DNA from 2 places in the Gordonia sp. UBA7860 genome. Region 1 is predicted to be linked to the other one. Evidence: riboswitches for the same ligand, from Rfam matches in the RefSeq annotation. Region 1 holds a riboswitch; the other holds the start of a gene.

Region 1 (4,033 bases):
CGACCTGATGCCTCCCCGGCACGCGAGCGGTCCAGACGAGTCGTCGAACCCTTCTCGTCTGTCGCACCTCGACTCGACGGGTGCTGCGCGGATGGTCGACGTCGGCGACAAGACCACGACGCGACGACGCGCTGTCGCCGCGGGCACTTTTCACACGACCACCGAGGTCATCGACCTCCTGCGCGAGTCCGCGCTGCCCAAGGGCGATGTCTTGGCCACCGCTCGTATCGCAGGGATCATGGCGGCCAAACGTACCGACGCGCTCATCCCGCTGTGTCATCAGTTGGCGCTGTCGGCGGTCGACGTCGACTTCACCGTCGCCGACGATCACATCGACATCGTGGCCACCGTCGAGACCGCCGGGAAGACCGGCGTCGAGATGGAAGCGCTCACGGCAGTCGCGATCGCAGGACTCACCCTGCACGACATGACCAAGGCCGTCGATCGACGCGCCAGCACCGGCGAGATCCGACTGCTCGAGAAATCGGGCGGAAGGTCGGGAACCTGGACGCGCGAAGATGCCTGACGAGAAGATACCTGACGAGAAACCCGTGGCCCGCGTCGTCGTGGCATCGACACGTGCGAGCCGCGGCCTCTATCTCGACAAGAGCGGCCCGATCATCGCGCAGTGGCTCACCTCACGCGGATTCGTCGTCGATGAGGTCGACGTCGTCGCCGACGGTGCGCCGGTCGGCGACGCGATTCGCGCCGGGATCTACGCATCCGACGCCCTCGTGATCACCACGGGCGGAACCGGCCTCAGCCCGACCGACCGCACCCCGGAGGAGACCCGAGCACTGCTCGACGTCGAGATCCCCGGACTCGCCGACGCGATTCGCACGTCGGGACTCCCGGCGGTGCCGACGGCGGTCCTCTCCCGCGGCGTCGCAGGTGTCGCGGGCCGCACGCTCGTCATCAACCTGCCCGGATCGACCGGTGGAGTCCGCGACGGCCTCGACGTACTCGACGGCGTCCTCGACCACGCGCTCGACCAGATCCGCGGCGGCGATCACCCGCGGAGCGACGCATGACCGTGCGTGTCGTCAAGGCCGATCTCGCCGCCGATCCCATCGACCTCCCGTCTCATGAACAACTCGTCGCCGACGCCGCTGCAGGCACCGCCGGCGCGATCGTCGGCTTCGCGGGCGCAGTGCGCAACCACGACGGAGATCACGCGTCTGCGGTCACCACGCTCTGGTACTCGTCGCATCCGAGCGCACCTGCGGTGCTCGCCGAGGTGGTCGACGAGGTGTCGGCGTCTGTTGCGGGAGTGCGCGCGGTGGCGGTGTCGCACCGCGTGGGCGAGCTCGACGTGGGCGACGTGGCTTTCGTCGTCGCCGTGGCCGCCGACCATCGGGCGCCTGCATTCGAACTGTGCGCACGGCTCGTCGACGAGGTGAAGGCCCGTCTGCCGGTGTGGAAGCACCAGTTGTTCGCCGACGGCTCAGACGAATGGGTCGGCTCGGCCTGAAACTCGGCCTAAACGACCAGAGAATTGGAAAAGGACCCCGCACGGCCGTTATGGCGTCGTGCGGGGCCCTTTGTCTCGGGGTCCGGCAGTCATCACTGCCGGGACGCGGGCGAGATCGCTCAGGGGAGCGGAATCAGGCCCTTGTTCTGGTTGTAGAGCTTCAGCTGATCCGGCGTGAGCTGGTAGCCACTGTCCTTGGCTGCCTTCCAGAGGTTCTTCACCTCGGGGCTGACCTTGGCGTCGTCGAGCGCGCCGTCGACCTGACTCTTGACGTCGTCGGTGCTCTTGGCCTCGGGGGTCTTCTCCAGCGGGGTCTGCGGCTGCGCCTCGGGCTTCAGCTCAGGCTTGGGGGCCTGCAGCGGCTTGGGCGAGTCGGTGGGAGCGGTCCGCGGGGTCGAGCCCGACAGTCCGGTGCCGCACACCGGCCATGCACCCTTGCCCTGCGTTGCCAGCACGCGCTCTGCAACGGCGATCTGCTGCTCCTTGGAGGCCTGGTCGGCGCTCGGTGCGTACGCGGTGCCACCGTTGGCAGCCCAGGTGCTCGGGCTGAACTGCAGTCCGCCCTGGTAGCCGTTTCCGGTGTTGATCGCCCAGTTGCCCCCGGACTCGCACTGTGCGACCTGGTCCCACTCGGAGTCGGCGGCTGCGTGTGCTGAACCGGTGCCGAGCAGAGCGGCTCCGCCGCCGAGCACTGCGCCGGTGAGCGCGACCTTCGCGAAGGTCTTGGTGGTCGTGTTGGTCGTCGACTTGCGATGACGTCCGGCCATGAGTTGTCTATCCTCTCTCCACGCGCCTACGAAGTCAGCTGTCGGGTTCGAACGAGAGGTTGCTCGGTCCGTGGTCGCCGTGGCGGCCGGTGGACTTAACCCCAAGGGCATCCGTGCGGATGTCCGTATCTCCATCGGAGATGTTGGGTCCCCCGTCCTCGTTCCTGAGTTTGTTGTTCGTCATTCGATCGGGGGAACGAGGCTTGGCGCGCCCGGTCGAATGTTGTGTTCTTTTGGCTGTCCTGTGATCTCCCCGGAGGAGACTGTTCGTACAGTACGACGTCTGCGCCGCCGAATCACCCTCGTCCGCAACTTGTTTTTTGGGCTGTGAGTGGGACTTTGGGCCCAAATTCCCCGTCACCCCTGCTCAACCCGAAGATGGTCGGTTCGTGTCCATCCCGTTATCGCTCTGTTATGTGACTAAGGTCACAGGGGTTCGGACGCGTCAGCCGCCGGCAAACGGGGGCAGAACGTCGATGGTCGCGCAGTCGCCGAGGGGTGCCGTGCGGTCGCACAGGGCGATCGCGTCCCGCAGATACGAGCACCGGGCGAGCACGGGCGTGAGCGCGGGGTGGCCGGCGCTCAGGGCGCGTTCGAGGTCGCCGAGCGTGGCGTCGGCAGGCACATCGATCTCGGTCAGGTCGACACCCGCGGCGGCACGCGCAGCCGCGAAGAACCGAACGGTCAGCGTCATCGGTTCGCTCACCCTCCGATGGCCGACATCGGGCGGTCGGGTTGACGAAACTCCGTGGTATTCACCGCATGTCCCGCGGCCTTGTGCCACATGTCACCTCGCCAGCGCCGCGCGATCTCGGCGTCGAGGGCGCTGGCGGTGAGTCCACCGCGCAGGGCGGGCATCAACGACGTCTCGGCGTCGGCGAACAAACAGTTGCGCAGTGCGCCGTCGGCGGTCAGTCGGGTGCGGTCGCAGTCACCGCAGAACGGCCGCGTCACCGACGCGATCACCCCGACGCGGGCAGTCTGTCCCGTCGGGTCGGTGTGCCCCCGCACGAGCCACGTGGCCGCCGGCGCCCCGCCGCGTGGGCGGGGGTCGGGGTCGAGATCGAAGGTTCGACGCAGCGTCGCGAGGATCTCGTCGGCCGTGAGCATCGCGCCGCGATCCCACCGGTGATCGGCGTCGAGCGGCATCTGTTCGATGATGCGGAGTTGGTAGCCCTCGTCGAGGCAGAAGCGCAACAGCGCAGGCAGGCCCGCGAGGTCGTCACGGCTGGGTACGACGGCGTTGACCTTGACCGGCTGGAGTCCGGCGTCGCGCGCGGCGGCGAGTCCGTCGAGCACGTCGGAGAGCCGGTCGCGGCGGGTGATCTGCGCGAAGCGGGCCGGGTCGATGGTGTCGAGAGAGACGTTGATGCGGTCCAGGCCCGCGTCGGCCAATGCTCTCGCACGGTGTCGCAGCCCGAGTCCGTTGGTGGTGAGCGCGAGTTCTGGCCCTTCCGGCAGGGTCGACGCCGCCGCGATGAGCTCCTCGAGGTCGCGGCGCAGCAGCGGTTCGCCGCCGGTGAAGCGGATGCGTCGGATGCCCAGATCGCGTACGGCGACAGTGAGCACCCGCACGAACTCGTCGGTGGTCAACAGATCCTCGGACGGCAACCAGTCCAGACCTTCGGCAGGCATGCAGTAGGTGCACCGGAGATTGCAGCGGTCGGTCACCGACACCCGCAGGTCCGTGGTGACGCGACCGAACGTGTCGATCAACGGCCCCGACGTCGGCGCATCGACGTCTCGTCTGGGGCGCGGGGCGGTCGGAAGTCCGAGGTCGGTGGTGCTCATGTCG
Region 2 (4,033 bases), on a different contig from region 1:
CGTCGTGACCGACGACGACGTCGCTTGCTGCGGTTGACTATCCGACGAGCAGGCCGACACACCCGCTGCGAGTGTCGCGGCAGCGAGGATCACACACGCGACGCGCGCAGCCGAGGCCTCAGCGTGCACGCTGTCCGCGCATCAGGCGTATCGCCGCGCGGCCGCGTACGGCCCGGCTTGGTCGATCGGCACCACCTTGACAGGCACGCCGAACGTCGACGCGTGGATCACGTAGCCGTCGCCGACGTACATGCCGACATGGTGAGCATCCGGGTAGTAGATGATCAGGTCGCCGGGCTGAAGGTTGCCGCGGTCGACGGCCGTTCCGGAGCCCATCTGTGCCTCGCTCGAGCGCGGAAGCGTTTTACCCGCCTGCTGGTAGGCCCACACCATCAACCCGGAGCAGTCGAAGGAGTCGGGTCCGGTGGCGCCCCAGACGTAGGGATCGCCGATGCGGGTGAGCGCAGCCTGCACGGCAGCGAGCGCGGCGGACGTTCCCTTCGGCACCGCCCGGGGATCGAAGTCGAACTTGGGGCCGCGAAGTGCGCCGAGTTGCTTGCCGGTCATCGACTCGTACACGGCACGCACCTGGACCGCCTGCAGCTGCAGGTTTGCCTGCTTGGCCTGGAGGTCGCCGCGCACACGCTCGGCAGCGGAGACGGCAGTCGTCGCCTCTGCGGCGGTGCGGTCGGACTTCGCCTTCGCTGCGGCCATCTGGGCGCGTGCCTTCTTGAGCCCCTTGAGATCAGCCGACGCCTGACGGGAGATCACCTCGAGGCCCGACATCTGGTCGAGCAATGACTGTGGCGAGTCGCTGACCAGCACCGCATAGAGACGGTTGACCCGCGCACCCTTGTAGCTGGCGCGCACGATGGTGTCGACGCGCTTCTGATATGAGCTGAGCGTTTTGCGCGAGGTCTCGAGACTCTTCTGGGCCTCGGCCGAGTCTTTACGAGCCGCTGTGACGATGCCACGCTGCTTGTCGTACTCGATCTGAGCGTTGTGCATCGCCTCCGACGACTTCTCGGCGTCGGTGCTCAATTTCTTGTACTGGGCGAGGAGCTGGTCGGGTGTGCGAGTCGGTTCCGCGTTCGACGGACCTGCTGTCGCCATCGAAAAGACTTGTGCAACAGCGATGATCACCGCTGTCACGACAACGACGTATACCGCTCGCGATCGATGCGTCATTGCCTGCGATCCCGCAACCACTTCTGTGTTCACTCCCCTCACCGCCTGCAGCCTCGGATCTCCGCAGAGGAGGCCCGAACGCCGCGCTCCACCCTAACGTGAGTGTCGCGGGCAGCGACTACGGATCGGGCAGATCACGCGTTCCTGCGTGATCTGCCCGACCTCACGAACTCGATCGATCTCGCCGCTCAGTAGCGACGGATACCGACCAGACTCCAATTCTTCACGACGTCCTTCTTCACGGGGACGCCGTAGGTCGATGCGTGGATGAACTGTCCGTTGCCGATGTAGAGGCCAACGTGTCCGCCACCGTTGAACACCAGGATGTCGCCCGGCTTCGCGTCGGCGAGCGAGGCAACCGCGGTGCCGCCGCCGAGCTGTCCATAGCTGTCGCGCGGAATCGTCAGACCCGCCTGACGGAATGCCCAGCTGGTGAGGCCCGAGCAATCGAAGGCATTGGGGCCGGAGGCACCGTAAGAGTAGGGCGAGCCGATCTTGGTCTCGGCAGCGCGCACGGCCTTCTCACCGGCGGTCTGCGTCGGCGCGAGCAGCGGAGCTCCGCCGCGCGGGCGCAGTTGCTGCGGGATCTGGTTGTCGCTGATGCCCGGAAGCGTGAACTTGCCGACGTTGGGGATCTCGACCGTGGCGTCGGGTGCCTTCGCGACGTCCTGCTTCTTGACGACCGGCGCCTTCTGCTGCTGGAACTGTGCCGGAATCTGCTTGGTGTCGACGCCCGGAAGCTCGAACGTGCCGACATTGGGCACGGTGACCGGCGCTGCCAGAGCGGGACCTGCGGCAGCGGCAAGCGAGCCGAAGGTGATCGACCCGGCGATTACCGCCTTCTTTGCAACCTTGCCGCGGTCGGGCTGTTCCAAACGATGTTTGGCCACGAAGGGTGTTCTCCTTTTGTTCTCCCTCTACCGCCGACCGGGTTAGCTGTCGGGTTCGGGCCGGAAGAAATGGCCCTACGCGCATGCGATTCGAGTGCGAGCACCCGGATCGAGAGCGCGATTCACCCCCATTCGGAAAGCTCCGAAAAAATGAGTGGTTCCCCGGTACGCCAAGATTCATAGCCTTGGCGATTGAGCGGTGACCCCCGCGAACCTCTCCTGTTGGAGCGGGACGCTTCGCAAAGGTCTCGGAAAGGTTACGAAACCGGATGCGTGTCTGTCCACTAACCGACAAACAGCGTGTTCGACCCCCGCACCTCAGCCAGCACGCAATGTAGGCGATCCAGACGACGAATTGGCCGCTTGAACTGCACAGATGCTTGCTCTTGCAGATCGTGCATCGGCGTTGGAGGCCATTGCAGCATGCGTGAATGTATCGATGGCGGCATGGATCTCGGCGTCGTTATCTCGGGCCTCTCTCTTCCATCCGCGCCGTACGCCAGCGGCGGCATCCTGGCTGTTCAGCGGGCCGAAAAGCACTGTCATCACACAGCCGTCGCATGCGTGGTCGCGACCGGGGCAGGTGCTGCAATCGATGTCCATGATGTGATCTCCGTCTCAGTGGGGTGAAATCCTCGGGGATGCGCATGCCGTCGGGAGGCTTCCCCTCCTCCCGCCGGCATCGCGCACCACTGACTCCTTCTGACGGCGAGACTAGGCACCCCCACCGACAAGTCCGGTCGACCGCGTCGAGCAGATGGCGCGCCTACAGGTGGCCGAGGGCAAGTCGCCACATCCGGGACACCTGCCTCACCAGCAACGAACCATCGATGTCGGTGGTTCGAACTACTGTTCGCGACGTGACGTCCTTTGGTGACCAGCTCTCGTTCTCTGACCTCGCGAGCTCCGACCTCGAGGGCTCTGATGTCGAGAACGCTCTCGACAACGAGTTCTCCGATCGGTCCCTGTTCGACACCACGCTCGTCGTGGTCGACCTCGAGACCACCGGCGGCAGTGCGACGAACGACCGCATCACCGAGATCGGCGCGGTGAAGATCCGCGGCGGTGAGGTACTCGGCGAGTTCGCGACTCTCGTCGATCCGGGACTACCGATTCCCCCGCAGATCGTGGCGCTGACCGGGATCACCGAGGCGATGGTCTACGACGCACCGTGTATCGACGAGGTCTTGCCGTCGTTCATCGAATTCGCGCGCGGATCGATTCTCGTCGCCCACAACGCCCGGTTCGACATGTCGTTCCTGCGGCAGAACGCCCTGCGCCTACACCTGCAGTGGCCGTTCAGCGCAACGCTGTGCACGGTCACCATGGCCCGACGCATCCTCGGACGCGACGAGGCGCCGACGGTGCGCCTGTCAGCCCTGGCCGATCTGTTCGACGTCACCGTCCGCCCCACGCACCGCGCCCTCGACGACGCCCGCGCGACCGTCGAGGTCTTTCACCATCTCCTCGAGCGCGTCGGGAATCAGGGCGTGCAGAGCTATCGCGAACTCACCCGCTACCTGCCCCGCACCGATCCCCGACTGCGCGCCAAGCGGCATCTGGCCGACCGCATCCCCGCGCGCCCGGGCGTCTATCTGTTCCGCGGGCCGAGCGACGAGGTCCTCTACGTCGGCACGGCATCGGATCTACGTCGACGTGTGAGGTCCTATTTCTCGGGAGCCGATCCCCGACGCAGGATCGGTGAGATGGTGATGCTTGCCGAACGCGTCGATCACGTCGAGTGCGCGCACGCGCTAGAGGCGGGAGTTCGCGAGCTCCGATTGCTCGCCGCGCACGCCCCCGCGTACAACCGACGCTCGACACAACCCCACCGCGGCTGGTGGGTGACGCTGAGTAACGAGCGGTTCGCGCGGCTGCGTATCGCCCGCACCCCGGGAGAGGTGGGCATCGGGCCGATCGGTAAGCGCTCCACGGCGACCGCGATCGCCGACCTC

What was found. A riboswitch is a leader RNA that binds a small molecule or an ion and turns the genes downstream of it on or off. The one in region 1 is predicted to bind cyclic di-AMP.
Region 2: linked by a shared signal. The riboswitch ahead of B3T59_RS19815 (NlpC/P60 family protein) and the one ahead of B3T59_RS16985 (transglycosylase family protein) in region 1 are both predicted to bind cyclic di-AMP.

Annotation. Positions count from the first base shown of each region.
Region 1 covers NZ_DLSO01000137.1:9,590-13,622, reverse strand. Annotated here, with positions in the region: gene moaC (cyclic pyranopterin monophosphate synthase MoaC) at 8-526, shown strand; gene B3T59_RS16995 (MogA/MoaB family molybdenum cofactor biosynthesis protein) at 519-1,031, shown strand; gene B3T59_RS16990 (molybdenum cofactor biosynthesis protein MoaE) at 1,028-1,471, shown strand; gene B3T59_RS16985 (transglycosylase family protein) at 1,591-2,238, opposite strand; cyclic di-AMP (ydaO/yuaA leader) riboswitch at 2,246-2,424, opposite strand; gene B3T59_RS16980 (MoaD/ThiS family protein) at 2,684-2,932, opposite strand; gene moaA (GTP 3',8-cyclase MoaA) at 2,941-4,029, opposite strand; gene B3T59_RS16970 (flavin reductase family protein) at 4,026-4,033, opposite strand, start outside.
Region 2 covers NZ_DLSO01000158.1:22,951-26,983, reverse strand. Annotated here, with positions in the region: gene B3T59_RS19825 (peptidase MA family metallohydrolase) at 1-129, opposite strand, end outside; gene B3T59_RS19820 (C40 family peptidase) at 142-1,113, opposite strand; gene B3T59_RS19815 (NlpC/P60 family protein) at 1,377-2,078, opposite strand; cyclic di-AMP (ydaO/yuaA leader) riboswitch at 2,095-2,279, opposite strand; gene B3T59_RS19810 (DEDD exonuclease domain-containing protein) at 2,909-4,033, shown strand, end outside.